Regions from separate parts of the Acidovorax sp. FG42 genome, predicted to be linked through region 1. Evidence: predicted binding sites of a transcription regulator. Region 1 holds the regulator's gene; the other holds the start of a gene.
The links. The regulator LexA, encoded in region 1, represses DNA repair genes until DNA is damaged. The targets are predictions, from matches to a motif close to ACTGTATNNNNATACAGT.

Region 1 (15,398 bases):
GAGCCGTACGGAATTCGTCCGGCCCTTCAACCTTCGTTCACACTGGAAACGGCATATATGAAAAAACTCCTCGCTGTCCTCGTGGCCGGTCTGTTCACTGCTGGTGCTTTTGCACAGGCACCCGCAGCCGCCCCTGCCACCACCACTCCTGCAGCCGCTCCCATGACGGCCCAGGCAGCAGCTCCGGCCACCAAGAAGGTCGCCAAGAAAAAGACCCACAAAAAGGTCGCCAAGAAGAAAACTGCCCACAAGGCCGCCTGAACCAGCTTTGCAAGGCCTGCCGTACCCGCCACTGGGCCCTCAGGCCTTCGCTGATTCAAAACCGCCCGCTCCTGCGGGCGTTTTCTTTGGTGGCGCAGACGCCCTGCGCACCGCCTGAACTTTTCGCGACCGCTGCAGTCCGTCCCTGGCGCAGTTGCCGCACTTCGTGTTGTCTTTTTTTGCCAGAAAGCCCCGCCCATGACCGCCTCACGCGCCCTCCCAGCCTTCCCGCTCGCCGCCCTGCGCGCGGCGACCGGTGTTCCTAGTCGCGCCCGCCGCGCCGTCGGGGCCTGGTGTGCTGGGCTGGTGGTGGGCGCACTGGCGGTGCCCGCCGGGGTCGCCCAGGGGCAGGAAGGTCCCCAGATGAACCTGCGGCGCGTGGAGCTGACCGCTGGCATGCACCGCATCGATGCCCAGGTCGCCCTCACCCCGCAGGAGCGCCAGACGGGCCTGATGTACCGCAAGGAAATGCCCGCGCACGAGGGCATGCTGTTTGTGTTTGAACAGCCCTCGCAGCAGTGCTTCTGGATGAAGAACACCTTGCTGCCGCTCACGGCGGCCTTCATTGCCGATGACGGCACCATCGTGAACCTGGAGGACATGAAGCCCCAGACACTGGATTCGCACTGTTCGGCCAAGCCCGTGCGCTACGTGCTGGAGATGAACCAAGGCTGGTTTGCCAAGAAGGGTATCAAGGCCGGGGCGAAACTCGGCGGGACCCCGTTTGCCCGGCAGTAAAGCAAGCGGCGGCTGACGCTATATTTTCAATAGCAGCACAGGCATGATTCACTAGCGCATCCGGTCGAAAAGACTTCAACTTTTCTGTGGAGCAACAAAAAACGGCCCGAGGGCCGTTTTTTGTTGTCAGTGCGATGTGGACAGAACTCCACACCGCGACTGCCTGGAGCGGTCAAGCGAAGTTGGCTTCAGCAAACTTCCAGTTCACCAGCTTGTCGAGGAAGGTTTCGACGAACTTGGGACGCATGTTGCGGTAGTCGATGTAGTACGCGTGTTCCCACACGTCCACCGTCAGCAGGGCCTTATCGGCGGTGGTCAGGGGCGTGCCAGCGGCGCCGGTGTTCACGATGTCCACGCTGCCGTCGGCCTTCTTCACCAGCCAGGTCCAGCCCGAACCGAAGTTGCCCACGGCGGACTTCACAAAGGCTTCCTTGAAGGCGGCGTAGCTGCCCCACTTGGCGTTGATGGCTGCGGCCAGCGCGCCCGAGGGCTCACCGCCACCTTGCGGAGCCATGCAGTTCCAGAAGAAGGTGTGGTTCCAGATTTGCGCAGCGTTGTTGTAGATGCCGCCGCTCGACTTCTTGACGATCTCTTCGAGCGTCATGGATTCGAACTCGGTGCCCTTTTGCAGGTTGTTGAGGTTCACCACGTAGGCGTTGTGGTGCTTGCCGTGGTGGTACTCCAGGGTTTCCTGGCTGTAGTGCGGGGCCAGGGCGTCGATGGCGTAGGGCAGCGGGGGAAGGGTGTGTTCCATGGTGGTGTTTCCTCGTGGTTTGAAATTCTGGGATGCCGTCTGCAACGCGGGCTTTCCTGAGCAATGCAGTCGGACACAGCGCGAAGGGGGCATTGTAGGAACATCAGGTGACCTGTGCAGCATGTGGGCTCCCGGATTCCGCCCGCAGCGCCACAAACCGCCCATGTCCTACAGGCGGGCTGCCAGCCGCCCACCGTCCTGCACGATCCGGTTACAAAAGCCGGGGCTGCGACACCGTCACATCCACAGCCCCATCGGACAGCGTGGCCCGCAGTGCGTCGCCCGGCTGGGCCTGACGGATGCTGGTGACGGCCTGGCCGCTGGTGTCGGTCAGCAGCGCATAACCGCGCTGCAGCACGAGGCGCGGGTCCAGCAATTCCAGCCGCAGGGCGGCACGCTCCAGCCGCTCGGCGTTCTGCGCCACGCTGCGTTGCAGAGCCTGGGGCAATTGGGCCTCCAGCGCTTGTTGGCGCTGCGCCAGGCGCTGCATTTTCAGGAGCACTCCATGGCGCATGCGCTGCGCAAGGCGCGCCAGCTGCAACTGCTGGCGCGCCACCAGGCCCGAGGGGCGTCCCAGGCGGGCGGCGGCCTGGTCCAGGCGCTGCTGACGGGTATCGAGCTGGCGCTGCACGCCATCGCTGAGGCGGCCTGCGAGCAACTCCAGCGCTCCCAGCCAGACTTCGCGCGGCTGGGCCACCAGCTCGGCCGCCGCCGTGGGCGTGGGAGCGCGCAGGTCGGCGCAAAAGTCGGCGATGGTGAAATCCGTCTCGTGCCCCACCCCGCTGACCAGGGGCACCGGGCTTTGCACGATGGTGCGGGCCAGTTGCTCGTCGTTAAAGGCCCACAGGTCCTCGATGGAGCCGCCCCCACGCACCAGCAGAATCACGTCAATGGGCGGATTGGGATTCGAATCACCCCCCTGCGCCCGCCCCGCTTGCGCCAGCAGATACAGTTTTGATAGCGCCGCAATGATCGACGGCGGGGCGGCCACACCCTGCACCTGCGCGGGCACCAGCACCACCGGAATGTGCGGCACCCGGCGGCGCAACGCCGTCACCACATCGTGCAACGCAGCCGCACCCGCCGAGGTGACCAGGCCAATGCCGCGCGGCTGCAGCGGCAGCGGGCGCTTGCGCGCCGTGTCGAACAGGCCTTCGGCGTCGAGCTGCGCCTTCAGGCGCAGGAACTGCTCGAACAGCGCGCCCTGCCCCGCACGCTGCATGCTCTCCACGATGAACTGCAGATCGCCTCGCGCCTCGTACACGCCAAGCCGCCCGCGCACTTCCACCAATTCGCCATCGCGCGGCGAAAAGTCAAGCAGCGTGGCTGCGCGGCGGAACATGGCGCAGCGCAACTGCCCGTTGGCGTCCTTGATCGAAAAATAACAATGACCGCTGGACGCGCGCGAGAAGCCCGTGATCTCCCCGCGCACCGCAACAGGATTGAAGCGCGCCTCCAGAGCATCAGCAATGGCGCGGCACAGCGCGCCAACTTCCCAGATACGGGGCGCCGCTGCTGGGCTTGAGCGATCAAACATGAGAAACGGCGCGCGTTGGCGTGGCGCCCCCCCTGCGAGTACTCCACAGTTTCGGGCCAGCGGGCGCTGCCTTCAACCCAGACACCCCAATCGGCCGCAAAACACGAGAACACGTGCAAGTTGTTGATTTATATATGTTTTTCATTGCACAATTTTTCATCAATCTGTTGCAAGCACGGCGCGGAGCCACTTTGCGGGGCTGCGGATGTGGGTTGCCCACAAAGTTATCCACAGTTTTTGTGGGTGAGCGCGGTGATGGGTGGCGTTCGCGATAACGTAACGGTTTGTGACGCGGTGGCCGCCGCAAGCTAGGCCATAATCGCCGATTGCTTTCATCTGCGCGGAGAGAGATTTGCTGTCCATCATACAAGCCGCAGGCTGGCCCATCTGGCCCCTGATCGCGTGTTCCGTCCTGGGACTGGCACTGATTTTTGAACGTTTTCTGGCCCTGAAAACGGCCCGCGTGGCCCCCCCCAAACTCCTCGACGAAGCCATCACGGTGTCGTCCAAGGCCTTGCCCACCCCCGATGTGGTGAACCAGCTGGCCCAGAACTCGGCCCTGGGTGAAGTGCTGGCCAGCGGCCTGCGTACCCTCAACAGCAACCCCCAGTGCAGCGAAACCGACCTGCGCGCCGCCATGGAAGGCACCGGCCGCGCGGTAGCGCACCGGCTGGAGAAGTACCTGTCGGCCCTGGCCACCATCGCCTCGGCCGCGCCGCTGCTGGGCCTGCTGGGCACCGTCATCGGCATGATCGAGATCTTTGGTTCGCAAGCCGGCGGCGGCGGTGTGGGCCAGGCCATGGGCGGTGGCAACCCGGCACAGCTGGCACATGGCATCTCGATTGCGCTCTACAACACGGCATTTGGCCTGATCGTGGCGATCCCTTCGCTGATCTTCTGGCGCTACTTCCGGGCCCGCGTGGACGCTTACCTGCTCACGCTGGAGCTGGCTTCGGAGCAGTTCGTTCGCCACATCCTGCGCCTGCGCAAAGCCAAATAAGCGCCATGAACTTTCGCCCCCGCGCCAAGGATGAGCCCGAGATCAACCTGATCCCGTTCATCGACGTGCTGCTGGTGATCCTCATCTTTCTGATGCTCACCACCACCTACAGCAAGTTCACGGAGTTGCAGCTCACCCTGCCCGTAGCCGATGCCGAGCAACAGCGCGACCACCCCAAGGAAGTGATCGTGTCGGTGGCCGCAGACGGTCGCTACGCCGTCAACAAGACCGGCGTGGAAGGCAAAAGCGTGGATGCCATCGCCCAGGCTCTGCGCAGTGCCGCCACCGCAGGCCGCGACAGCGTGGTCATCATCAGCGCCGACGCCATGTCGCCACACCAGTCCGTGGTCACTGTGATGGAAGCCGCGCGCCGCGTGGGCCTCACGCAGATCACGTTTGCCACGCAGTCGTCCGCGTCGGGCCGCGCGGCCAGCCGCTGACGGGCATGGCCGCTTCCGGGCCGCAGCCGCCCCGGGCTTCGGCCCCGCAGGCCTCCTCTCCCTCCTCTGCCACGGCCGAACAACGGCTGCTAAACATCTGGCAATCCCGGGGTCCAGCGGCATGGGCGTTATGGCCCGTCTCCCTGATGTATGGCGCCTTGGTAGCCCTGCGCCGCTGGCTGTACCGCAGGAGCTGGCTTCGCTCCGAACACCCGGGCCGCCCTGTCATCGTGGTGGGCAACGTGATTGCTGGAGGCGCCGGCAAGACCCCGGTGGTCATCGCACTCGTCAAACACTTGCAGGCGCGTGGTCTGCGCCCGGGCGTGATCTCGCGCGGTTACGGTCGCAGTACACAAGACTGCCGTGCCGTGCAACCCGACAGCCCCGCCAGCGAGGTGGGCGACGAGCCGGCCTTGATTGCCCGCAGCGTGGCAGGTGCCAGCGTAGTGCCCGTGTATGTGGCCCCACGGCGCATCACCGCCGCACGTGCGCTACTAGCGGCCCACCCCTACACCGACGTGATCGTCTGCGACGACGGCTTGCAGCACCTGGCACTGCGGCGTGACCTGGAAATCTGCATTTTCAACGACCGAGGCATCGGCAACGGCTTTCTGCTGCCCGCAGGCCCGCTGCGGGAGCCCTGGCCCCGCCCCGTGGACATGGTGCTGCATGCAGGCAGCGCACCGCCGCGCGGCACCACAGCGCTGGCATTTGCCCTCCAACGCAGCCTGGCGCCCTATGCCGTGCAATCGGACGGCCACCACGTGCCACTGGCACAACTGCAAGGGCAGCCCCTGCATGCGGTGGCCGCTGTGGCCCGACCCGCCGAGTTCTTTGCCATGTTGCGCACCCAGCGCCTGACGCTGGAGCACACCGAGGCCTTACCCGATCACTATGATTTTTATAGCTGGCAGCGCATATCCGACCAGCGCTTACGGCTAGTTTGCACAGAAAAGGACGCGGTGAAGCTCTGGGCGCGCCATCCGGACGCTCTGGCTGTGCCGCTGGCCACGCAGCTGGACCCGCGCTTTTTTGTTGCCCTGGATGACTGGCTGAACCAGATCAATCCCAGCCCAGGAGGCAAGAAGCCGCCGCTATCATCTGCCCCTGCCTGAACGAACCCACCCGGAAAGCCTCTCCCCCATGGACCCAAAACTGCTTGAACTGCTGGTCTGCCCCGTCACCAAAGGCCCTTTGACGTATGACCGCGAGGCTCAGGAACTCGTCTCGCGCAGCGCGCGGCTGGCCTACCCGGTGCGCGACGGAATCCCGGTGCTGCTGGAGAACGAAGCCCGCACCCTGACCGACGAGGAACTGGAGCAGTGAGCGCCCCCGTGCCCCCCGCAGCCCACAGCCCCTTCACCGTGCTGATACCGGCACGCATGGCGTCGAGCCGCTTGCCCGACAAGCCCCTGGCCGACATTGCGGGCCTGCCCATGGTGGTGCGCGTAGCCCAGCGCGCTGCGCAGAGCGCCGCAGTCCGCGTGGTGGTGGCTGCAGACGACGCCCGCATCCTGCAAGCCTGCGCAGTCCATGGTGTGGATGCCGTCATGACCCGCGCCGACCACGCCAGCGGCAGTGACCGGCTGGCCGAGGCCTGCACACAACTGGGGCTGCAGGGTGACGATATCGTTGTCAACGTGCAGGGCGACGAGCCCCTGATAGACCCCGCGCTCATCAATGCAGTGGCCGCCCTGCTGCAAGATCGAGATGGTCAATACGGCCAGCGCCCTGGAGCCAGCATGGGCACCGCCGCCCATGCCATCGCGTCCCTGGCCGACTACACCAACCCCAACGTGGTGAAGGTGGTGCTGGACGCGCGGGGCCTGGCCCATTACTTCAGCCGCGCGCCCATCCCTTTTGGGCGCGACCATACTGGCACGGCCTGGTGGCAGGGTGCAGCACAGGCCGCCCAGCCCGGCGTGAAGGCACTGCAAGGCTTTGCACCGCTACGCCACGTTGGGATCTACAGCTATCGCGCGGGGTTTCTGCGGGAGTTTCCACAATTGGCGCCTGCGCCGACCGAGGCCATCGAGGCGCTGGAACAGCTCCGTGCACTGTGGCACGGCCACCGCATCGCCGTTCACCTGGCAGACGCGGCGCCGGGCCCTGGCGTGGACACACCGGAGGACCTGGAGCGGGTCCGCGCGCTGTTTCGCTGACAGTTTTCAGCCGCCAACGATCCGCGTTGGCGTGCATGTTGGATGCATCCGGGGTCGCACAGATGACCCTTGCAGCGCTCCCATGGAGGCACCGACCTAGAAACGGTCACCCATGTAAGTCCGCGCAAGGTGGTCACATGCTATCCTCAACTGTAACGAGAGCACCGCATCCCGGGCGCACAGAACGGCTACAGGCGCCCTTCGAACGTCCCCGCCAGCGGCGCCACCCGATTTCTAACCTTCGAGGACATCCATGAGACTGATTCTGTTGGGCGCGCCTGGCGCCGGAAAGGGCACGCAAGCCACATTCATCTGCCAGAAGTACGGCATCCCCCAGATCTCCACCGGCGACATGCTGCGTGCCGCCGTCAAGGCTGGCACCCCCTTGGGCCTGCAGGCCAAGGCCGTGATGGACTCGGGCGCCCTGGTCAGCGACGACATCATCATCGGTCTCGTCAAGGAGCGCATAACGCAGCCAGACTGCGCCAACGGCTTCCTGTTTGACGGCTTCCCCCGCACCATTCCCCAGGCCGACGCCATGAAGGCCGCCGGCGTCAAGCTCGACTACGTGCTCGAAATCGATGTGCCCTTTGACGCCATCATCGAACGTATGAGCGGCCGCCGCTCGCACCCGGCCAGCGGCCGGACCTACCACGTCAAGTTCAACCCACCCAAGGTCGAAGGCAAGGATGACGTGACCGGTGAAGAACTGATCCAGCGCGAAGACGACAAGGAAGAAACCGTCAAGAAGCGCCTGCAGGTCTACAGCGACCAGACGCGCCCCCTGGTGGACTACTACAGCAACTGGGCCAAGGCCGAACCCGCCGCAGCGCCCAAGTACCGCGCCATCAGCGGTACGGGCAGCGTGGACGAGATCACTGCGCGCGCGCTGCAGGCGCTGGCCAGCTGATGCAATGAACCAAGGGCCAAGATCCGCCTGACGCACGTTGGGCAGTCAAGCCTCCTGAAAGCGACGCACCGCACCAGGGCGTCGCTTTTTTCATGGGCCGCCCTGCCGCGCGGTGGCCGCGACAACCGCCCGCTGCGGGCACGTGCCTGGGCTCAGGCGGGGCTGGACCGTAACCCGTAGGCCTTGCCGTCCACAAACAGGTATTCGGCGCGCAGCACTGCCTCACCCTTTTCATCTCGCAGGCCAAAGCCCACCACCGACACGGCCGTACCCGGCTTGATCTCTGGCACCAGCCAGGCCTGCATGCGGGTCAACGGAGCCAGCTCAACCTCCCAGACCCGGTCCTTGCGGGTGGGCAGCACGGTTTTGGCCAGTAGTGCGCGTCCGTCCACCGGCGCGGTCTGTGCAGGCACAGGCCGCTGGGCAAGATCTGGAGGCAACCGGAGCGCAGCGGGCAATTCGAGCTCCAGCTCTGCATGCGGGTTTTGCCACCGCACCTTGCGCGCTGTGCCCTCCAGATACAGCGGTCGGTCCGCATCAAAACTGCTCCAGCCGTGGTGCGCGTGTGCCCCCAAAGGCAAGGCACTCGCGGCGATCAGCACATGACGACGTTGCAAGCCCATAAAGACTCCCGTAGGAATAAAACCCGGTTCAAGGGGTCATATCAAAGGTACGCAATCCAGCGGCCACAGGCCACCACCGACAGCCAGATCACGGTGGACACCAGCATCTGCAAGCGTGCCAACCCATCCAGGCTTGCAAGCGAACCGCGTGCATGAAACCACGCCGCGTTACAGCCCGCAAGCATTAACAACAGCATCTTCAAGGTGAAGGCGCGGTTGCTGAGCAGCTCCGCAGACTGGGTGGCAAACATCAGCAGCCCCGACGCTGCGGCCAATCCGAAGCCGCACAGCGCCACTGCGAGACCGAGCCGCGCGAGGTCTTTCACCGGCAATGCCGCACCACGTCCGAAGACCCGCACCTCCAGCAGCAGCAGATTGCCCAGCAGCAACGCAATACCGATGATGTGGACGACCTCCAGCGCGGGGTACGCCCAGGCGTGTGTCTTGAGTGCGGTGAACACGGCTGCCGGCCCTTTTTAGATCAATGCATCCGCAGCAAATCCAGCATCAGGGCAACCCGCGCCTTCACCGGCGACAGGCCCTGCGAGGCGGGAAGCACATCACCCGGCTTGGGCAGCACCTGCCCCTCCGCGCAGCGGGTGGAGCGCACCACCCGCACTCCGGCGTTCTGCGCGCGCACCAAAGCGGCCTCCAAATCGTGGTGGATCGTGCCATTGCCGGTGCAGGCCACCACCAGGCCCTGCACGCCCTCTCGCACCAGCGCATCCACCGCCCTGCCCGATGCCCCCGCATGGTTCATGACGATTTCCACCCACGGCCAAGTCGCAGCGCTCACTATATTATTCATAGCACCAACGGCATTATTTACCGGCACTACTGGGCCATTGCATGCCCAACGGACCACACTTTCTTCCACCCACCCCAGAGGTCCAGCATCCCCCGAGCTGAAGGCATTGACGCGGTAGGGATGCACTTTTTGCACATGCCGTGCGCCATGCACTTCACCCGCCGCAACGGCCAGCACACCCGTTGCACCGGGTGCCAATGCCGTTGCCACCGCGTCCAGCAGGTTCTGGGGGCCATCGGGGGTCAAGGCTGTGGCAGGCCGCATCGCGCAGGTCAGAACCACGGGCTTGGCGGCATCCAGCACTTCGTGCAAGAACCACGCCGTTTCTTCCAGGGTGTCCGTACCGTGGGTGATGACCACCCCCCTCACCTCCGAGTCATTCAAATGGTGGGCGCAACGCGATGCCAGCGTGCGCCACACCTCACCATCCATGTCCTTGCTGTCGATCTGCGCAACTTGCTCTGCAACCAAGGCGCCACCTGCCAGAGCCTGCAGACCGGGCACGGCCGTCAGCAGTTGTTCCACGCCCACCTGCGCGGCGGTGTAGCCAATGTTGTCCCCCGCTTGGGCCGAGGTGCCCGCAATCGTGCCACCGGTGCCCAAAACCACAATTTTTTGCCCACTCACTTGCATACTCCGAAAAACTGGTGAAAAATACAGTTACTGGATTAAAAAACAGTTATTCATCACTGTAACCGCCCGCACCGGAAACCACCATGCTCGACAACCCCAAACTCACCGCCCGCCAGCAGCAGATTCTGGATCTCATCCAGACCGCTATCGCACGCACCGGCGCGCCTCCCACCCGCGCAGAAATCGCGGCCGAGCTGGGTTTCAAGTCAGCCAACGCGGCCGAAGAACACCTTCAGGCACTGGCCCGTAAAGGGGTGATTGAGCTGGTCAGTGGCACCTCGCGGGGCATCCGCCTGCGCAGCGACACGGTGCGCTCCATCAACGCCGCGCGCGGCAGCCAGTTCAGCCTGCCCATCCCGGGCCTGTCGCAACTGGTCTTGCCTTTGGTGGGACGGGTGGCTGCGGGGTCGCCCATTCTCGCGCAGGAACATGTAGACCAGACCTACAGCGTAGAAAACAGGCTCTTCCAGCACAAGCCCGATTACCTGCTCAAGGTGCGGGGCATGTCCATGCGTGACGCGGGCATCATGGATGGCGATTTGCTGGCCGTTCAGTCCACTCGCGAAGCCCGCAACGGCCAGATCATCGTCGCCCGCCTGGGTGACGACGTCACTGTCAAGCGCCTTCGCCGCACCGCCAACGCCATTGAATTGTTGCCCGAAAACCCAGACTATCCCGTGATCGTGGTGCAGCCGGGTGAGCCCTTCGAGATCGAAGGCCTGGCAGTGGGCCTTATCCGCAACACCATGCTGATGTAGCACGCGCTCAGGGGCCGCACCGTGGGTGGCGGGCGTTTGGTGGACAGATTCTGATCAGTACACCAGCCCTGCGATGCGGGTCCCGTTGAGTGCCAACAACTCCCAAGCTATGTGTGATGAATCGGCGGGGCAGCTGCCTGCACCGCAGGGGATGGTCTCGCGCTGCTTTTGGGTGTTCTGGTACTCAGCCACTTTGCAATCCTGCCTATGTTCAACCCCCGACTTTCGGAGTTTTCACATGGGAATTGCTTTGTTCACCCTTTCTGCCCTGCAGAGCCCTGTTCGCCGCCTCAAAAGGCTGTTTGCGAGTGCGGAGCAAACGCCCGCAGGTAGGACGGTCCTGCTAGCGCAAGCAGTGACGAGAGAGCCCACTGAATTTGGGAATGCATCGCCCTTTATTTCGCAAAGACGGGCTGCAGACGTTGCCGCACTTCATCGTGCTGAACAGCACCAGGGACCACGCGCTCCTCGCGGGAACTGGCCTTTTACGGCCAAACCACCTGCACGAACGCCAGAAAGTCCAGCCCGTTCGCCCGACACACACCGCTCCTTTCTGCCAACGCACATCGCAGGCAGCAAACGGCAAGCTTTCCTATCAGCGGTGGGGACGACATCCTGCAGCCCACGAACAACCAAAGTGCTGCGCCGGACTTCTGATGCCGCAAGTACCGGACGCCTGGTGATTGCAGGCCGCATGGCAGACGTCTGCGCAGAGCTGGACCGTTTGGCGGCATCCGAGGCTCTCAGGGCCTGATTTACTGGACATTGCGGGCGCCTAAGGTGGCAAACGCTCCTGCGTACCGACCACTGTGGCGGCCTCGTCTTCAGACTACGGAGCTACCGCCGATGAGGGGTGTTAGGACCGTCCCCACAGCCCCAAGGCTGGTGCAGAGCCTTACCAGATCTTGATCGACACCAAACACTGACGCCAGCCTGCGCCAATCGTGCGGTCGTGCGAAGTGATGCGGCTATTTCCGGTATCTGCGCAGCACTCCGTCACCAAAAATTGGAGACTTTGGCTTGCCCACAGGGCTCAGGTGGCTCTTCCCTGCGCCCGCCAAGGCACAATGTCGGGATGAACATTGTGATCCTCGACGATTACCAGGATGCAGTGCGCAAGCTGCATTGCGCATCGCGGCTCGACGCATACACCGCCAAGGTCTACACCAACACAGTCAAGGGGCTGGGGCAGCTTTCGGTGCGGCTCAAAGATGCAGACATTATCGTGCTGATCCGTGAACGGACCCAGATCACGCGCCAATTGGTCGAGAAGCTCCCTCGGCTCAAGCTCATTGCACAAACCGGCAAGATTGGCAGCCACATTGATGTGGCGGCATGTACCGAGCGCGGCATTGCCGTGGCAGAGGGGGTGGGGTCCCCTGTGGCACCGGCTGAGCTGACCTGGGCCCTGGTGATGGCCTCCATGCGCCGACTGCCCCAGTACATCTCCAACCTCAAGCATGGCGCCTGGCAGCAGTCTGGTCTCAAGACCGCCTCGATGCCTGCCAACTTCGGGATTGGCAACGTGCTGAGGGGGAAGACCCTGGGTATCTGGGGCTATGGCCGCATTGGTCAATTGGTGGCTGGGTACGGACGCGCGTTTGGCATGAACGTGCGCGTCTGGGGCCGTGAAGCATCGCGCGCGCAGGCGCTGACAGACGGTTATCAGGCTGCGGCCACGCGGGAAGAGTTCTTCTCGCAATGCGACGTGATCTCTTTGCACCTGCGCCTGAACGACGAGACGCGCGGCATCATCTCGCTCGAAGATCTCTCGTGCATGAAGCCCACTTCGCTGCTGGTCAATACATCACGTGCAGAACTGATCGAGCCGGACGCACTGATCGCGGCCCTCAACCGGGGTCGTCCAGGCCTGGCAGCGGTGGATGTGTTCGAGAGCGAACCCATCCTGCAAGGCCATGCCCTGCTCCGTCTCGAAAACTGCATCTGCACGCCACATATCGGGTACGTGGAGCAGGACAGCTATGAGCTATACTTTGGTGCAGCTTTTGACAACGTGGTGAACTTCATCAAAGGCACACCCACCAACATCGTGAACCCGGGCTCACTGCAGGTGAGGCGCTAACGGCTAGTGCTCATCTGCCAACTCCAATTAAGGAATTGGCTACGCGCGTGACCCGTCCTGGAATAGGTTGACACCTATGCGGGACTGAGCCCTAGCCGTAGTTGGCTTGCAAGAGACGCCCGGTGCACCGCATCGGGCGTTTTGTATTCTAGGGACAGGTGGGGCCGTTGCTCGTTGTACATGCGCACTGACTCCCTCACCATGGTCCTGGCTTGCTCCAGGTTTGCGGGGCGGTGCAGCAGGAATTCCATCTTCAGGATGCCGTTGATCCGTTCTGCCAAGGCATTCTGGTGGCAGTCGTACCCATCGGTCATCGAGCAGGTGATCGCATGGAGAGCATGGATGCGCTGGTACTGTGCCGAACAGTACGGGATGCCCCGATCGGAGTGGTGCACCAGTCGCTGGCTGGTCTGCCGGTAGCGCAGGGCCATTTTCAGCGCCTGGCTGACCTGGGCAGTTTCCAGCCCTTCATGTACGTGCCAGCCCACGATCTTGCGGGAATAGGTATCCGTTACCAGGCTCAGGTAAGCAGGCTTTTCTTTGGTAGGCAGGTACGTAATATCGGCCACCCACAGCTGTTCGCAGCCGCTAGGCGCCACCTTGGTCGCGGCCTCTTTGAGCAGGTTGGGATGACGCCGGAAGCGATGGTGGCTGTTAGTTCTCTTGTGGTACGACCGTTTGGGCAAGACCAGCATCCGTTCGTGACGCAGGATGTCGAACAAAGCATCACGACCGAGCTTGATGCCCGCGTGCTGCAGCGGCGCCTTCAGGATGAAGTGCAGCTTGCGTGTGCCGATGCGCGGCTGGTGCCGCCGCTTCTCATCGACCATGGCCACCACGCTGGCCCGTTGCTCATCTCGCAGCCGCTGACAGGCCAGGGCCTTGTAGTGCGCCTGCCGGCTGATACCCATGTACTGGCAAGCCCTCACAACGCTCAGCCCTTAGACAAGCTTTTCTTGGAGGACTTGCCAGCAGGCTTTTTTGTGACGGTTACCCCATGGTCGCGCTTAAGCACATGGACCACCGCCTCGAAGAACTGCGCTTTCCCCTACACCTGCTTCAGCTGCACTTCCAGCATCCTTGATGCGCTGCTCGGGTGTCAGCGGCTTGACGGGCTCTTGCATGGGGACGGCTCCTTTGGAGCCCGATGATGCAGCCCTCCAGTCTTAGCGGCCATGCTTGCGCAGCCAGACCAATACGGTCGAGGCCCCCTGGATCCCGTAGCGCTCCTGAGCTTGCCCGTACGTCAGCTCCCCTCTTTCTACCTGATCCACCACTGCCAGCTTAAAGGCCAGCGTGTAGTCCTTCTGCGTTCTCTTAACCCATTGATCCATTTGACTTTCCTTTCCGATGAACAGAAAGGTGTCAACCTCATTCAGGACGAGTCAGCGACAACAAAAAGGCTTCCCGAGGGAAGCCTTTTTTGATGGCTGCAGGGCATTGCACCCTGCAGCAGCGAGCCACACTCCAATTACAGAGGTGTCTTCTTGCCGTCCTTGTAGACGTACAGCGTGATGGCTGGGTTCTTCATTTCGCCGTTGGGCTCGAAGGCGATGGTAGAAGTCACGCCCTTGAAGTTGGCCTTAGCCAGTTCGTTCACGTACACCTTGGGGTCCACGGAGTTGGCGCGCTTCATGGCGTCCACCAGCAGGAACGTGGCGTCATAGGTGTAGGGGCTGTAGACCTGGAACTGGCCAGGGTACTTGGCGTCGTACTTGGCCTTCCAGGCGGTGCCGCCAGGCATCTTGGCCAGCGAGGAGCCGCCTTCGGCGCAGATCACGTTGGCCAGGGTCTTGGCGCCAGCAGCCAGCTTGGCGATTTCAGACGTGCAAACGCCGTCACCACCGAAGTACTTGACGTTGGCCATGCCCAGTTGCTCCATCTGGCGCAGCATGGGACCGGCTTGAGGGTCCATGCCGCCGTAGAAGATAGCGTCGGGGTTCTTGGCCTTGATGGCGGTCAAGATCGCCATGAAGTCGGTGGCCTTGTCGGTCGTGAACTGCTCGTCCACCACCTTCATGCCCTTGGCCGTAGCGGTCTTCTTGAACACGTCGGCAACGCCTTGGCCGTAAGCCGTACGGTCATCGATGATCGCAACGGTCTTGAGCTTCAGCGTGTCCACAGCGTAGAACGCCAAACCAGCGCCCAGGGCGTTGTCGTTGGCGATGATACGGAACGTGGTCTTGTAGCCAGGCTTGGTCAGGTTGGGGTTGGTTGCAGCGCCCGTCACCATGGGGATGCCGCAATCGTTGTACACCTTGGAGGCGGGAATCGTGGTACCGGAGTTGAGGTGGCCGACAACGCCAACGACCTTGGAGTCGCACAGCTTTTGTGCGGCAGCAGTGCCCTGCTTTGGATCGGCAGCGTCATCTTCAGCCTGCAGCTCGAATTTGATCTTCTTGCCGCCGATGGTGACGCCTTGAGCGTTCAGCTCTTCAATGGCCATGCGGGCGCCATTTTCGTTGTCCTTGCCGTAGTGGGCTTGGGCGCCGGAAACCGGAGCCACGTGGCCGATCTTGACCACCTGCTCTTGTGCAGAGGCCACACCAGCAACAGCCGCGATAGCAGCAACCACGGTCAGTTTCAACTTCAATTGCATATCAAATCTCCAGTAAAGATAAACGCTGAGAATCTTCTTGTGTCTCAACGCAGGCGAACATATCGCAATTTACGGGCCAGATCATTAGGGAA
Region 2 (15,398 bases), on a different contig from region 1:
TGTCCGACGCTGCCTTGGCAGAATTGGCAAAGGTGGGGTTTGACCCGGTGTTCGGTGCGCGGCCGCTCAAGCGGGCAATTCAGCAGCGCATCGAGAACCCGCTGTCCAAGCTGTTGCTGGAAGGGCGATTCGCGCCCAAGAGTGTGATTCCGGTCACCGTGAACCCTGTGCTGGAGCCTGGTGTGTTCCAGTTCGGAGTGGCTCTGCAGGAGTGATGTGGGCCCGGGATGCGATTGCGGTGTGATTCGGCACCGCAATCGCATCCCAAGTTGTGAAGGAGAGGTGTCGTTTGAATGATTTTGTTGCGGGTGTCGTCAGCCTGCTGCTGCGTGTGATCGTGATTGCCATGGGGCTGGTCTTGTTTGCCAGCCTTCTGGTCGCGGCCATGTTGCTGGCGCTGGTGTGGGTGCTGCGTGCAGGTTGGGCCCGCCTGACCGGTCGGCCGGTGACGCCGTGGGTGATGGGTGTGGACCCGCGCACAGGCTTCAGCAAAGTCTTTCGGTCCACGGAGCGGTGGTCCGCGGGCCGCCGTGGCAGCAGGGCGCCGGAAGCTACCGGTGAGGACGCTGCAGCGTCGCGCCGGGGTGGCATCCTGCCGGGGGCGGCGCAGGTCACGGACGTGGAAGCGCGCGAAGTGCGTTGATAGGGTGGTGGCGGCCGCTGGACTATGGCGGCAACCAGCGCTCTCTCATGAAAGTCCTGTGCAATGGGCGCAAGCCAACGGATATCAACCCCAACGCGCATGCCTTTTTGTGACGCGCCCACCGGGGTGTCTCCTATCATCCGACCATGACACCCACCGATATCCGCGCCCATTTCGATCTTCAGTTCCAGGCCAGCCGCGCGCATGTGGATGTGCCGCTGCTCGTGCGCCGGGAGCGATTGCTGCGCCTTCGCAAATTGCTCGATGAGAATGGGCCTGTGCTGGCGGCGGCCGTGCAGGCCGACTTTGGCATGCGGTCCCCCCGCCTCACGGAGGTGGCCGACTTCTTTGTGTTGCGTACCCTGCTGTCGCACACGCTGCGCCACTTGGCCAAGTGGGTCAAGCCTCGCCAGGTACACACGCCGATATACCTGCAGCCGGCCCACGCCTTCATCCAGCGCCAGCCCATGGGGGTGGTGGGTGTGATTGCGCCGTGGAACTACCCGGTGCAACTGGCCTTGGCGCCCGCCATCACGGCACTGGCGGCGGGCAACCGCGTGATGCTCAAGCCCAGTGAGCTGACGCCCCATACCTCGGCCCAACTGGCACTGCTGGTGGCGCAGTTCTTCGCTCCCGACGAATTCTGTGTGGTGCAGGGCGATGCCAACCTGTCTGCCTTGTTCGCCTCGTTGCCTTTTGATCATCTGGTGTTCACGGGCTCCACGGCGGTGGGCCGCAAGGTAGCGCAGGCGGCGGCGCAGAACCTGACGCCCACCACGCTGGAACTGGGGGGCAAGTCGCCCTGCATCATCGACGGCCATTGCGACATGCAGGACGCAGCACTCAAGATTGCGCACGGCAAGCTGCTCAACGCAGGGCAGACCTGCATCGCTCCCGACTACGTGCTGTTGCCGCGCGGTCGTGAGGGCGAATTTGCACAGGCTTACCGGGCTGCGGTGGTGCGCTTGTTTCCCACCATCGAGGGCAACGCCGACTACGCCTCCATCATCACGCCACGCCACCATGCCCGCCTGCGTACGATGCTGCAGCAGGCGCAAACGCAAGGGGCAGAGGTGCACACCATCGACCCGACCGATGGCAAGCAGGTGGCTCCTACGGTAGGTACGCTGGGTGACGGTGCCAGCCGCCAGATGCTGCCCACGCTGGTGTTTGGTGCCACGTCGCAGATGCAGCTCATGCAGGAAGAGATATTCGGCCCCATCCTGCCGGTGATCTCGTACGAGCGGCTGGATGACGCTATCGCTCACATCAACGCTGGGCCCCGCCCGCTGGCGCTGTACTGGTTTGGCCAGAGTGAGGCCGTGCGCGACGATGTGCTGCGCCGTACCGTCAGCGGCGGGGTGACGGTGAACGACACGCTGATGCACATTGCGCACGACAACCTGCCGTTTGGTGGCGTGGGCGACAGTGGCTGGGGTGCCTACCACGGCGAGCAGGGATTCCTGCGCTTTTGCCACCAGAAGTCGGTGCTGGTGCAGTCGCGCTGGGCCATGGGCTCGCTGTTCTATCCGCCCTATGGCGCCAAGTTCGACCAGGTCATGGGGCTGCTGCGCCGCTGGTTGTAGCGCTTTGTGTGAGTTGCCCGGGTGCTGTCTGACCGTCTTCCAGTTCGTCGTCCACCATGGCCGCAGGTGGGGGCGGCTGGGTGATCAGCTGCACCATCGCATCGCGCAGCTGGCCTGTGGAGACCGGCTTGTGCAGCAGCAACGCGGAGGTGGACTGCGCGTCCCGCAGGCGCTGGGGCGAGGTGTCGCCCGTCATGATGATCGCGGGCACGTTGGTTCCCAGGTAGGCACGCAGTGCCTGCAGCACCTGTTTGCCGGTTTCTTCATGGCGCAGGCGGAAGTCGGTGATGATGATGTCGGGCGTCACGTCCTCCAGGACTTCGAGGGCATCCGCGCTGGACTCTGCGGTCATGCACTGACAGCCCCAGCTTTGCAGCAATGACTGCATGCCCAGGCGCACAGCCTCGTCATCGTCGATGGCCAGCACCTTCAGGCCCATCAGGCTGCGGCCGTCCTGGGGTGTGGTGGCATCGTCTTCCAGCGCACCCTGCCAGCGGTCCAGCCACAGCCGGAAGACCGATCCTTTGCCAGGCTGTGAGCGCAACTCCACAGACGTGCGCATTTCACGCGCCAGGCGCTGCACGATGGCAAGTCCCAGGCCCAGCCCCTTGCGGCGGTCGCGCTCAGGGTTGCCGAGCTGGTGGAACTCCTTGAAGATGTTGTCCCACTGGTGCTCGGGGATGCCGGCTCCGGTGTCCCACACCTCCAGCGCCAGCCGTTTGCCGCGCGTGCGGCAGGCAATCAGCACACCGCCGTGGGCGGTATAGCGCAGGGCGTTGGAGATGAAGTTGTGCATCACCAGTCCCACCAGAGAGCGGTCGGCAAACGCAGCGGCTGAGGTCTCGCGGGTGCGATACACCAGCCCGGCTGTGTCGGCCTGCACGCCAAACTCCTGCTCCAGCGCGGTGAGCAGGGGCTGCACCGCAAAGGCGGCTGGCCGTACCTTGACCACGCCCGCTTCCAGCCGGGAGTAGTCGAGCAGGGTGGTGAGCATCTCGGCCGCAGCGCCTGATGCCGCATGGGCGTGCTTGAGCACGGTGCGCTGGTGGTCGTTGAGCGGGCTGCGGTGCAGCGATTCCAGAAACAGGCCCATGGCATGCAACGGCTGGCGCAGGTCATGGCTGGCCGCTGCGAGAAAGCGGGATTTGTCGCGGTCGGCCTGCTCGGCGGCCTCTTGCGCCGCCAGGGCCCGCTGCGACTCGGCCCGCAGCTGGCTGACCAGGCGCTCGTTTTCCAGCTTGAGCGCAATGCTGCGCCGCGTGGCCCGGTCGGCCGTGCGTGCCTGCAGGCAGGTCAGTGCGTAGTACACGCCGGTCAGGAACAGCGCAGGCCACATCACGGGCCCCCCGGCCAGTGCCACCGACATCATCACACCGCCGATGGCGCTGGTGAGGTAGGTGACGTAGGCGCGGTACAGCGGTGCGCCCAGCCCTAGCGCCCCTGAAGAGACCGTGCTGATGATGCCGATGGCGTAGATGACGCTGTCGGAGTTGCCCCAGTACAGCACCACATAGCCCAGGCTGCCCCAGCTCAGGCCCATGGCCGCCATGCAGGCGATGAGCTTGCGCGCAGCCTGCGGCGCCGGGTCTACAAAGGGTGCAATGCTGCGCAGCGTGAGGTACACCCCAGCCACCACCAGCGTGTGCGAGACCAGCCACACCGTGATGGCCTGTGTGTCTGCCACCCGGGCCATGACCCAGAGCGTGCCCAGGGCCGTGGCCAGCGACGCCAGAAGCGTCATCGGAAAGTTCTGCCGCAGCAGGGCCACCTGTTCGCGCAGCACCTCGTCGCGCTCCCACACCGGCCAGCCCCAGCGTGTGGGCGGAATCACCGGTTCGAGGGGGAGCGGACTGGTCTCAGAGGGGGTCATGGAGCTGCGGGGTGGACAGGCCCAGGCGCTGGGCTGCCAGCAGCGCAGCGCTGCGGCTGTTGACGCCCAGCTGCGCAAAGATGGCCGCCACATGCACACGCACCGTGTTCTCGCTCAGCCCCAGGTCGCGGGCGATCACTTTGTTGGGCCGGCCGGTGCACAGCAGCGACAGCACATCCAGCTGCCGCGCCGTGAGCGACGGCGTGTCGGGTCCGCGCACCGTGGCGCTGTTGCCGCTGTTGATCGGAAAACACGGCTGGCCAGACAGCGCACAGCTGATGGCCTCCAGGATGTCCTCGGCGCTTGCAGACTTGGGCAGAAAGCCATCTGCACCACGCGCACGCGCTTCGTGAATCGCATCGGGCGCCACGCTGGCGGACACCAGCACGATGCGCGCCTTGGGGCAGGCCTGCCGCAGCAGCCGCAGCCCGTCCAGTCCGCTCATGCCTGGCAACTGGATGTCCAGCAGCACCAGATCCGTGTCGGCCTGCTGCAGTGCGCAGGCATCGGCGATCGAGCCGGCCTCGGCAATGCTGCCCACGCTGGGATGGTCTTGCACGATCAGGCGCAGCCCCGTGCGGAACAAGGTGTGGTCATCCACGAGCAAAAGACGGGCTGTCATACAGGCAAGTATTGCGCACAACCGGGTGTTGCGGGCTAGTCCATTTGTGCGATGGACGCCTCTATGTGCACTTTCTAGACTTTCCGTCAAGCATTGAAAAGCACTTTGGGTGCGCACCAATGCGCAAACCTTCGTAACCACATTCCGTTTTCAAAGGGTTCCCATGACGATCAATGCACACACCCATGGCGCCGGCACCTCCGAAGCAGGCCTGCACCGCAGCGAACGACGACCGGCCGCCGACGCTGGCACAGGCCTGGGAGGCAACAGCGTGGCGCACATCGTGCAGGAGCATTGCCCCGATATGCTGGCCGCCGCTGGCGTGGTGATCGAGCACCTTGACGCCCAGGCAGGCACGTGGCAATTCTCGGCCGATGCGGGGCAGACCTGGCGCGCCATCCGCACTGACCTCATCAACCGTCCCGGCAATCTGGGCCTGGCGCTGGACCGCGATGCCCGCCTGCGGGTGCTGCCCTTCGGCGGGCACCGTGTGACGGGTGCCCGGGTGGCGTTCCACACGGTGCAGCGCAGCCACGGCCAGGGCAACGGCAGCTACCGTGCCTATGCCAGCGAGGACCGCGACGGTGGCTCGCGCACCGTCACCCTGGTGCTTAGCCTGGCGGCCATCAATGGGGCCCCGCCCGCCGTGCATGTGCCGCGCCCACGCAACAAACGCGCGACGGTGCAACGCGCCGCTGCGGCTGCGGCCACTGCAGCCGCAGGCAGCGCCCTGTCGTGCGCCATGGCCATGGCCTGAGGGCGTTGCCTGCGCTCTCGTCGGGAGGGGCTGAAGGGGGCGAAAAGCGGGGTGTGAAAGCATGGCCCTCAGGGCCGTACTAACCGCCTGTCAGGGTGGAAAAACCGTTTGCGGCGACAATGCCGGTCCTTTTGTTTTTTCATTCCCCGTTTTCGTTCGGTTTTTTCATGTCAAGTATCCAGGTTCGTCCCGCTACGCTTCGCGATGCCAAAGCCATTGCCCAGATCCACACTGTCTCTGCCCAAGAGGCTTACAAAGGACTGGTGCCAGACGAGCAGTTGAAATCCATGTCTTCGGTCGAAAAGCGCCAGGCCTACTGGCGCGAGGCCATTGAATATTGCGAGCCCCAGGTCCAGGTGGCGGTCGACGGCGAGAAGATCGTCGGCTTTGTGGGCTACGACCGCTCGCGCGATGAAAAGTCCCGCCCCACCACCGGTGAGATCTGGGCCATCTACGCCGCCCCCACCCATTGGAACCAGGGCGTAGGCCTGGCCCTGTGGGACGCCGCCCGCGACGGTCTGCAAGAAGAAGGCTGCACCAACGTCACCGCCTGGGTGCCGTTGCGCAACGAGCGCGCACTGCGCTTTCACGAGCTGGCCGGCTTCAAGCGCGAGCTGTCCACAGCCAAGACGGCCGTGATCGGTGGCGTGAAGATTGAAGAAGTCCGCCTGAAGCGCCCGATCAACGCATAAGGTGCCACGACACCCCGCCGCGTCGCCGCGCCCCTTTCCAACCCTTCGGACTGTGCGCGGCACTGTCAGACGCTGATGTCCACCACTCCTTCCACCATCCACTGGACCCACCAGGGCCAGCCCCGGCAAGCCCTGTGGCGCTCCGAGAGTGGCGCTGCGGCGCCGCGCAGGGTGGAGACGGCCGACGACACGTTGGCCGCCGACACCGCCTACCGCATGGCCTGCGAGGGCACGGGGTTGTTGTGGCAGGGCGATTTTCAGAACGCGCGGCACCTGCTGCAGGCGCTGATGCGCCGGGCTGACAAGAAGCCGCGCAAGGCGGCGGCAAAAGCGTCCCAGAAGCTCGCGGCGGCGACCCCAGCCGAGGCGTTTCACCTGCACCGCCAGGCGCAGGCGCAGCGCGCGCGGGTGCTGGCGTCGGTGCTGATCCCGCTTGAAGGCGACTACAGCATTGCGCTGCGCCGCGCCCCGGACTGGCGCCAGGCCTGTACCGAGGCCTGGGGGCCAGCGACCGGCGAGCGCTCGGTAGCCACGCTGCGTGAGCTGCTGGGACTGGTGGGCGCGCACGAGTGGCGCAAGAAAGGGGTCGAAATCCCTGCGCTGGGTGCCCCGCCGCTCAACCGCATTCACCCGCACTATGGGGTGTTCTCTCCGGTGCGGGGCGAATATGTGGGCTTGGTGGCCGCAGCCCCGCTGCCCAGCAAGGCGCTGGCGTTCGACATTGGCGTGGGCACAGGGGTGTTGTCTGCCGTGCTGGCATGCCGGGGGGTGCAACGGGTGGTCGCGACTGACCAGGACCCACGTGCTTTGGCCTGTGCGCGCGAAAATCTGCAACGACTGCAGCTGCTGGACCGTGTGGAGCTTGTGCAAGCGGACCTGTTTCCGCCGGGCCGTGCGCCGCTGGTGGTGTGCAACCCCCCGTGGGTGCCAGCGCGCGCCAACTCCCCCATCGAACACGCCGTGTACGACGAAGGCAGCCGCATGCTCAAGGGCTTTCTGGCAGGTTTGTCGGCCCACCTGGAGCCCGGCGGCGAGGGCTGGCTGATCCTATCGGACCTGGCAGAGCACCTGGGCCTACGCCCGCGCGAGCAACTGCTGGCGTGGATTGCCGAGGCGGGCCTGGTGGTGCGTGGCCGCCAAGACGTCAAGCCGGTGCATGCCAAGGCCGCCGACGCGCAGGATGCGCTGCACGCTGCGCGTGCGGCCGAGGTCACGTCCCTGTGGCGGTTGGCTGCGGCCTGAATCCGCACTGAGCGGCTCAATCCAGCAGCGCAGGCTGCGTAGCGGCAAAGTTTTCAGCCACCGGGCTGGCGGGCAGCAACTGGTCCAGCCGCTCGCGCAGGCTGGCGGCGCGCTCGGCACCTGCTGCAAGCGCGACTTCCTCAAACATGGCCTCGCCCACATCCAGCATGCTGGTGCGGTCCTTGGCGGCGCGCAGCGCCTCCCGAAAGTGCTGCGCCAGCACCGGGTCGCGGCGCGCAAACAGGCGCTCGCAGGTGTCAAACAGGTACATGCGGGCCCCGGCCAGTGATCGCAATGATTCGCCGGGTGCGGGGCGCTCAATGGACGGTGTGGGCGTGGGTGTGGTGGGCTCTGGTGTGGGCGGCAGGTCTGCCGGCCCGGTCAGGTAGCCCTGGCGCATCAGGTTCTCGACGATCTGCGCGCCGATGCCGTTGTACATGGCTTGCAGGTCTGACAGCGGCTTGCCGTCGGCCAGCAACAGCAAAGAGCGTTCGCGCAGGCTGAGGGTGCGCACACCGGGCGAGAGTTCCAGGCGGGCTTTCTCGGTTTTTTGCAGCAGCATGGGTGGCTCCGTGGCAGTCTGAGGCGGGCATTGCACCAGCCGGGCGTGACGCCGTGATGACCCCTTGGGTGTCCTGCATCACAATCACGGGCTGACCGGCGCTGCGTTGGGCGCCACGTGTCCGTACATTTGCTCCTTATTTGATAGCTCCCAGCGCATATTGCACTAGCGCTTGAAGCTGGTTTTGTTTGACTTTTGCTGCTGAGTGCCTGTGGAGGCCCTCTTTCCGAGAGGGCCCATCGAGCCAGCAGCCCCCTGAGATGACCTTGCTGCTCGCCCCGATGGAGGGGCTTCTGGATTTTGTGCTGCGTGATGTGCTGACCCGTGTGGGGGGCGTGGACCGCTGCGTGTCCGAGTTCATCCGCATCACCGGCACCCTGCTGCCCGACAAGGTGTTCCTGCGCTACGTGCCTGAGCTGCGCAATGGCAGCCGCACCCTGGCCGGTGTGCCCGTGCGGGCGCAGTTGCTGGGCTCCGACCCGGTCAGCATGGCCGAGAACGCTGCGCGCCTGGCAGCACTGGGCCCTGAGGGTATCGACCTGAACTTTGGCTGCCCCGCCAAGGTCGTCAACCGCCATGGTGGTGGCGCTGCGCTGTTGCAGGATCCCGAGCGCATCGCGGCTGTGGTGGGGGCTGTGCGCCGCGCTGTGCCCGCGCACCTGCCGGTGTCGGCCAAGATGCGCCTGGGCTTTAACGATACGGGGCTGATGCGCGAATGCGCCCAGGCCATGCAGGCGGGCGGCGCGGCCGAACTGGTGGTACACGCGCGCACCAAGGCCGATGGCTACCGTCCACCGGCGTACTGGGAGCACATTCCCACCATCCGTGCGGCGGTCTCCGTTCCGGTGGTGGCCAACGGCGAGATCTGGACGGTGGCCGACGCGCAGCGCTGCCGCGCGGTGTCGGGCTGCGACACGCTGATGCTGGGGCGGGGCATTGTGGCGGACCCCGGCCTGGCACGCGCCATTCGGGCTGCTGATGCGGGGCGTCCGGACTCGGACACCGTGGTGTGGGCCGATCTGGTGCCACACCTGGCCGCCTTTTGGCAGCTGGTGTGTGACGACCTGGAGCCGCGCCAGCGCGCAGGGCGTCTCAAGCAATGGCTCAACCTGCTGCGCCGCCGGTTTGCCGAGGCAGAGGTGGCCTACCAGCATGTGCGCACCATGACGGACCAGCGGGCCATCACCGTGTGGGTGGCAGAGCTGCAGGCCCGGGCTGGCTGCGCCCAAGGGGCTTAAACCGGCTACAGCAGGTGGTCCGGGGCCAGCGGTCCCAGCAGCTGCAGCATCAGCCGCAGGGGGGCGCTGGCGTCGGGCTCGGTGGTGGCGTCGGGCAGCCCGCTGCCCTCAGGAGCACGCCAGCGCAGGCCCTGGTCGGTGGCTTGCACCTGCCAGGCGGACTCTTTCAGTGCCGCGTCAATCTGCGTGGTGGCCCGGCGAGACAGCTCCGTGCTGCGAATCAGCAGCGCCACCTCGGTGTTCTGCCGCTGTGAGCGCATGTCCAGATTCATTGACCCCACGACCAGCAAGCGGCCGTCCACGATCAGCAGCTTGGAGTGCAGCATGGCGCGCGAGCCGCCTTGCGAACCCACGACGCCCGCGCTGTGGTTGCCCATGCTGCCCGACACGCCCAGCGCCCCCCGCAGCACGCCGGGCAACTCGCTGTGCATCTCGTACAGCTCCACCCCCATGGCCAGCAGCTGCGGCCGGTGACGGGCGTAACCGGCGTGCGCAATGGGCGCGTCGTTGGAGGCCAGCGAGTTGGTCAGCACCCGCACCCGCACGCCGCGTGCGCGCGCTGCGGCAAAGGCGGCCTCCATGTCCGGCCCGGGCACAAAGTAGGGCGAGATGATGAGCAGGTCGCGCCGCGCCTGGCCCATGAGCTGCAGAAGGCCATCCACCACCGTATCGGTCTGTGCTTCGTTGACCTCGGTGCCGGTGCGGGGCAGGGGGCTTGGTGGACTGTCTGCTGTCGCTACTTTGCGGGAGCCCGACACCAGCGCGGCGGCAGCGGCCTTGGGACTGCTGGGGCTGCTCAGGTTGCCGGGTACCCCTGCCGGGGTGCTCGCGGCAGGACTGGGTGGCGCTGGGGACACTGCAGGGGCGGCCCCATTGGGCACGCTGCCCACCGCTGCGCTGTCGGCCGGAATCTTGGCGGGCTGGTCTACCAGGACCGCTGCTGCTGCCCAGACAAAGGGCGTGCGCTCCAGGTCCATGGGCTCGTAGTTCCAGATGCGCGCCCGCTGCGCAGCGGTGGTGCCGGGCCCCATGTCGGGCGGTGAGCGGTCGGGCGCCGTGGTGCCACCCTGGCCTGCGACACGGCGCCTCCGCCCTTCGTCGGCCACTCGGATGCTGTCGCGCAAGTGGTCGAGTTCGCTCTGGGTGATAAGCGACTGCACCGGGTAGGCGCGTTCGTTGTTCCAGTAGCTGTCAAAGCTGCGTGATAGGTCCTGCACGATGGGGCCTGCGGCCAGCACGTCCAGGTCCACAAAGTTGCCCGAATCGGCGTTACCGAAGTAGGCATCGCCCAGGTTGCGTCCCCCGGTGACGGCCATGGCGTTGTCGGCAATGAACAGCTTGTTGTGCATGCGCTGCTGCACGCGCGAGAAGTCGCCCAGCAGGCTCAGCATGCGGCCGATGGGCGACCCCCGGGCACCGGTCACGGGGTTGAACATCCGCATCTCAATGTTGGGCACAAACGCCAGCCGCATCACCTGCGCGTCGCGCCCGGTGCTGTGAAAGTCGTCCAGCAACACGCGCACCCGCACACCACGCTGTGCCGCGGCCATCACGCTGAGCAGCAGGCGCTCGCTGCTGGCGTCTGCATGGATGGCGTAGTACTGAAGGTCCAGGGTTTTCTGGGCGGCGTCGACCAGGGCCAGGCGGCTGCTGTAGGCGGCCTGTGGGCCGCTGAGCAGTGCAAACCCTGAGGCATGCCGTGCCCCCTCGGCGGCCCTGCGTGCTGCGACGAGCTGCCCCAGCGGGGTATCGCCGGGGGCAGCCAGAGCAACCGACACCGGGCGGTCCACCTCCTTGGGCAGGCCCGCGCAGCCCGCGAGGGCCATGGCGACCAGCAGCACGACCCAGCGCGGCCAGCCGGGGCGGGTTGACTGGGGCGGGGTGAGGGACAAGGGGGGCGAAGACAGCATGGCGCGATTGTGACCGTGGAGCCGCTGGGGCGCAGGGCTCAGGTATAGCTGCGCGCCGGTCCATCCGCTGTCAGACAGCGCGCCAAGGCGAAGGCTTGGGCCCGCATCTGGCCCTGCACCGGGTCCCTCGCCGGTCCGAGGCCGTCGCCAGGTGTTGGGTTACCAGCTCACTTCGCGGTCGGGTGTGGCGCTGATCTTGTGGATGCTCAGGTCGGCGCCGTCGAACTCTTCTTCCTGCGTCAGCCGGATGCCCACCGTCTGCTTGAGGATGCCGTATACCACCACGCCGCCGATCAGGGCCCACACCACGCCCAGGCCCGTGCCGATGAGCTGGGCCGACAGGCTCACCCCGCCCAGACCGCCCAATGCCTTGCTGCCAAAGAGGCCCGCAGCCAGCCCGCCCCAGGTGCCGCACAAGCCGTGCAGCGGCCACACGCCCAGCACGTCGTCGATCTTCCATTTGTTCTGGGTCAGGGTGAACATCAGCACAAAGATGGCCCCGGCCACTGCGCCCACCACCAGCGCACCCAGCGGGTGCATGAGGTCCGATCCCGCACACACGGCCACCAGACCTGCGAGCGGGCCGTTGTGCACAAAGCCGGGGTCGTTCTTGCCCAGCACCAGGGCGGCGAGCGTACCGCCCACCATCGCCATCAGCGAGTTCACGGCGACCAGTCCCGAGAGCTTGTCCACGGACTGCGCGCTCATTACATTGAAGCCGAACCAGCCCACCACCAAGATCCAGGCGCCCAGCGCCAGGAAGGGAATGTTCGATGGCGGGTGGGCCGAGATCGCGCCGTCCTTGCGGTAGCGGTTGGCGCGGGAGCCCAGCAGGATCACCGCTGGCAGGGCAATCCAGCCGCCCATGGCGTGCACCACCACCGAGCCCGCAAAGTCGTGAAACTCCTCCCCCGTCACGGCCTTGATCCAGCCCTGCACACCAAAATGCTGGTTCCAGGCGATGCCCTCAAAAAACGGGTACACAAAACCGACAATGACTGCCGTTGCCATCAGTTGCGGCCAGAACTTGGCGCGCTCTGCAATGCCGCCCGACACGATGGCCGGAATGGCGGCTGCGAACGTGAGCAGGAAGAAGAACTTGACCAGCGCATACCCGCTGAGCTGCACCAGCGACTCTGCGCCAACAAAAAAATGCGTGCCGTAGGCCACGGTGTAACCGACGACGAAATAGACGACCGTGGACACCGAAAAGTCCACCAGGATCTTGACCAGCGCATTCACCTGGTTCTTTTTGCGAACCGTGCCCAGCTCCAGAAACGCAAACCCGGCGTGCATGGCCAACACCATGATCGCCCCGAGCAAGATGAACAAGGCATCTGTGCCCTGTTTGAGTGCTTCCATAACGTCCTCGCGATAGTGATTGATCGACTCTGGTGCGTTTTCGTGAGACGCCACAGATTTGCACCAAGTTGAAGCAAGAAGCGCGCCAAGAGTTGGTGCAAGGTTTTGCACTGATTTGGGGCTTGATGGTGTGATGGAAGAATGGAGGCTCAAAATACTGTATAAATAAACAGTTTTTTAGCGCCGACTCCACCCCCGCTCGCTATGGGCCTCTTACCCCCTCCTGAAGACGACCTGCCCGAGCAGCCGCAGGAAATCCGCGTCCCGCTGCAAGCCATTCGCGGCCGAGGGGCGGCGACGGCCATGGCGCACCGGTTTGCCAAAGACCAGCGGGAGCCCGCAGATGATGGGTGGAGCCATGTCAGGGCAACTGGCAATGCGCAGGATTTGGTCACGGTCGACGGATGCCAGGAGGGCGAAGATGAATGGGGCTCCGGGGCGCCGGGCGGGCTTGCTGCATGCGAAGACGGGGAAGGCGACATCCGTCCTTCGCCCGTCACCCGCGTGCATTTCGAGACCGCGCGCAGTGCCCTGTGCGCCAACGACTCGCCCGACATCTTCTTTGAGCTATCGGTCAATCCCTACCGGGGCTGCGAGCATGGCTGCATCTACTGCTACGCGCGGCCCACGCACAGCTACCTCAATTTCTCCCCCGGGCTCGACTTTGAGACGCAGATCGTGGCCAAGCACAACATTGCGCAGGTGCTGCGCCAGGAGCTTGCGCAGCCACGCTATGTGCCGCGCCTGCTCAATATCGGCTCGGCCACCGACTGCTACCAGCCTGTAGAGCGCGACCTGAAGCTCACGCGCAGCGTGATCGAAGTGATGCGCGAGGCGCGCCACCCGTTTTCGCTGATCACCAAATCCAGCGGAGTGGAGCGCGACCTGGACCTGCTCGCCCCGCTGGCCGCACAGCGCCTGGCGGCGGTGTACGTCACCATCACCACGCTAGACGCCACACTGGCCCGCCGCATGGAGCCCCGTGCTGCCGCACCCCACCGGCGGCTGCGCACCATACGTGCCCTGGCCGAGGCGGGAGTGCCGGTGGGCGTGAGCGTGGCGCCGCAGATTCCCTTCATCACCGAAGACATGGAGCAGGTACTGGAGGCCGCGCGCGACGCCGGTGCGCGCACCGCCTTCTACACCGTGCTGCGCCTACCCTGGGAGCTGGATGCGCTGTTTCGGGAATGGCTCACGGTGCATTACCCGCAGCGTGCAGCGCGCGTCATGGCACGGGTGCAAGACCTGCACCACCTCACCGATGCGCAGCGCGCTGCCGGCAAGACCTATGACAGCGACTTCGCCACGCGCATGAAGGGCAGCGGGCTGTGGGCCGATTTGCTGCGCCAGCGCTTTGCCAACACCTGCCGTCGCCTGGGGCTCAACCGCGAGCGTGAGGGCCTGGACCTGGGCCAGTTCAGGCCGGGGCTGCTGCGCGGGCAGGGCAGCTTGTTTTAGCGGCTCTTTGCGATCTCGACGGGCGCGGGTTGGGGCGCTCGAATTGTTTGCTGGTCCCTGCGGAACTAGGTCCGGCGGCCGCATCGTCCACAGGCCCGTCAGGCCAGCACGTCGCGGATAGACGCGTCCTTGCCGAACTGTGCCTTGGCAAACGGGCACAGCGGGACCACCTTGGTGCCTGTTGTCCGTGCCCACTCCACCAGCGCCCCGAGCAGCGCGCGCCCCACACCCTGGCCGCTGAGCGACGGGTCCACCTCGGTGTGGTCGACGATGATCATCGTGGCGTTGGTGCGGCTGTAGGTCATCTCGGCCAGGCGCTGGCCGTCGTGCGTGATGTAGAACGCGCCTTTGGCGTCCTGCTCCTGGTGGTGAATGGTGTGTGACATGGTTCGTTGCAGTGGCAAAGATGTGCGCCAGAGTATGGGGCACAGGATGCTGGAGCCGCACTGGACGTCGCTCGCAGGCCAATACGCGAAGGGCTGACTCCATCGGTGAGGGTGCTACCCGATCTGGAACGCCTCGGACAAAAACTCTGCGGTGGCGCGCACCCGGGCGGTGCGTTGCAGGTCGGGGTGCATCACCTGCCAGACCTCGTAGTCGTTCGCCCGGCGGCGCTCGGGCCAGATACGCACCAGGCCTTCGCGCTCGCCCATCCACACCGGCATCTCGCCCAGCCCAATGCCCGCCGCCACGCCCTTGCGCACCAGCAGACTGGAGCGCACCGCCAGCGCGATCCGGGCCTGGCGCGCGGGCACACCCGCCATTGTGAGAAACGCGTTGTGCTCCAGGTAGGGCGCGTAGGCCACCAGGTGGTGGCCGCGCAGCTCGTCCTCGGGCACGGGCATGCCAAAACGCTCGACATAGCCTGCACTGGCAAACAGGCCCACGGGCCACGACGCCACGCGGCGCACCACCAGGTCGGGGGCCTCGGGCCGCACGTTGCGGAACGCGATGTCCACCTGCCGGCGGCTGAGGCTGAGCAACTGGGTGGACACCTCCAGGTCCACGCGGATGTGGGGCCAATGATGCTGCAGGCGTTCGATGGCGGGCATGAGCAGATCGATGGCGATGGAGTCGGTGCTGGTCACACGCACCAGGCCGCCCGGGCTGGTGTCCTGACCCTCGATGCGGGTGCGCAGGTCCAGGGCCGCGCTTTCCATGCGGCGGGCGGCGGCAAGCGCTGTCTCGCCTGCAGCGGTGAGCAGGTAGCCGTCCTTGGCACGCAGAAACAGCTTGGCGCCCAGTTCGGCCTCCAGCGCGTTCAGCCTCCGCCCGACGGTGGCCTGGTCCACGCCCAGGCTGCGCGCGGCGGCGCGCAAGGAGGGCGCGCGGGTCAGGGCAAGAAAGATGCGGGTGTCGTCCCAGTTCATGGCCGTATGGAGGTTGCGGATGAGGGGTGAGTGTGATGCAAATTTGCATCGCTATAGAGCGAAATTGCTGCGTTTAAATCACTGCG

Region 2: a site for LexA is predicted at 12,641-12,658, ahead of ACODSM_RS08680 (PA0069 family radical SAM protein). Genes of this name have one in related genera too.

Annotation. Positions count from the first base shown of each region.
Region 1 is NZ_JBMDJM010000017.1:71,538-86,935, reverse strand. It holds gene ACODSM_RS17295 (hypothetical protein) at 58-261, shown strand; gene ACODSM_RS17290 (DUF192 domain-containing protein) at 460-999, shown strand; gene ACODSM_RS17285 (superoxide dismutase) at 1,172-1,753, opposite strand; gene xseA (exodeoxyribonuclease VII large subunit) at 1,965-3,290, opposite strand; gene ACODSM_RS17275 (MotA/TolQ/ExbB proton channel family protein) at 3,643-4,290, shown strand; gene ACODSM_RS17270 (ExbD/TolR family protein) at 4,296-4,730, shown strand; gene lpxK (tetraacyldisaccharide 4'-kinase) at 4,736-5,845, shown strand; gene ACODSM_RS17260 (Trm112 family protein) at 5,874-6,056, shown strand; gene kdsB (3-deoxy-manno-octulosonate cytidylyltransferase) at 6,053-6,892, shown strand; gene adk (adenylate kinase) at 7,146-7,802, shown strand; gene ACODSM_RS17245 (DUF6152 family protein) at 7,955-8,425, opposite strand; gene ACODSM_RS17240 (hypothetical protein) at 8,467-8,886, opposite strand; gene ACODSM_RS17235 (asparaginase) at 8,907-9,866, opposite strand; gene lexA (transcriptional repressor LexA) at 9,950-10,624, shown strand; gene ACODSM_RS17225 (D-2-hydroxyacid dehydrogenase family protein) at 11,700-12,707, shown strand; partial or broken gene ACODSM_RS17220 (IS3 family transposase) at 12,782-14,041, opposite strand; gene ACODSM_RS17215 (branched-chain amino acid ABC transporter substrate-binding protein) at 14,179-15,306, opposite strand.
Region 2 is NZ_JBMDJM010000006.1:104,831-120,228, forward strand. It holds gene clpB (ATP-dependent chaperone ClpB) at 1-215, shown strand, start outside; gene ACODSM_RS08625 (hypothetical protein) at 290-643, shown strand; gene ACODSM_RS08630 (coniferyl aldehyde dehydrogenase) at 790-2,229, shown strand; gene ACODSM_RS08635 (ATP-binding response regulator) at 2,201-4,099, opposite strand; gene ACODSM_RS08640 (response regulator) at 4,086-4,721, opposite strand; gene ACODSM_RS08645 (hypothetical protein) at 4,885-5,478, shown strand; gene ACODSM_RS08650 (GNAT family N-acetyltransferase) at 5,646-6,170, shown strand; gene ACODSM_RS08655 (methyltransferase) at 6,246-7,412, shown strand; gene ACODSM_RS08660 (hypothetical protein) at 7,429-7,974, opposite strand; gene ACODSM_RS08665 (tRNA dihydrouridine synthase) at 8,235-9,212, shown strand; gene ACODSM_RS08670 (phospholipase D family protein) at 9,218-11,122, opposite strand; gene ACODSM_RS08675 (ammonium transporter) at 11,282-12,484, opposite strand; gene ACODSM_RS08680 (PA0069 family radical SAM protein) at 12,689-13,942, shown strand; gene ACODSM_RS08685 (GNAT family N-acetyltransferase) at 14,041-14,328, opposite strand; gene ACODSM_RS08690 (LysR family transcriptional regulator) at 14,443-15,312, opposite strand.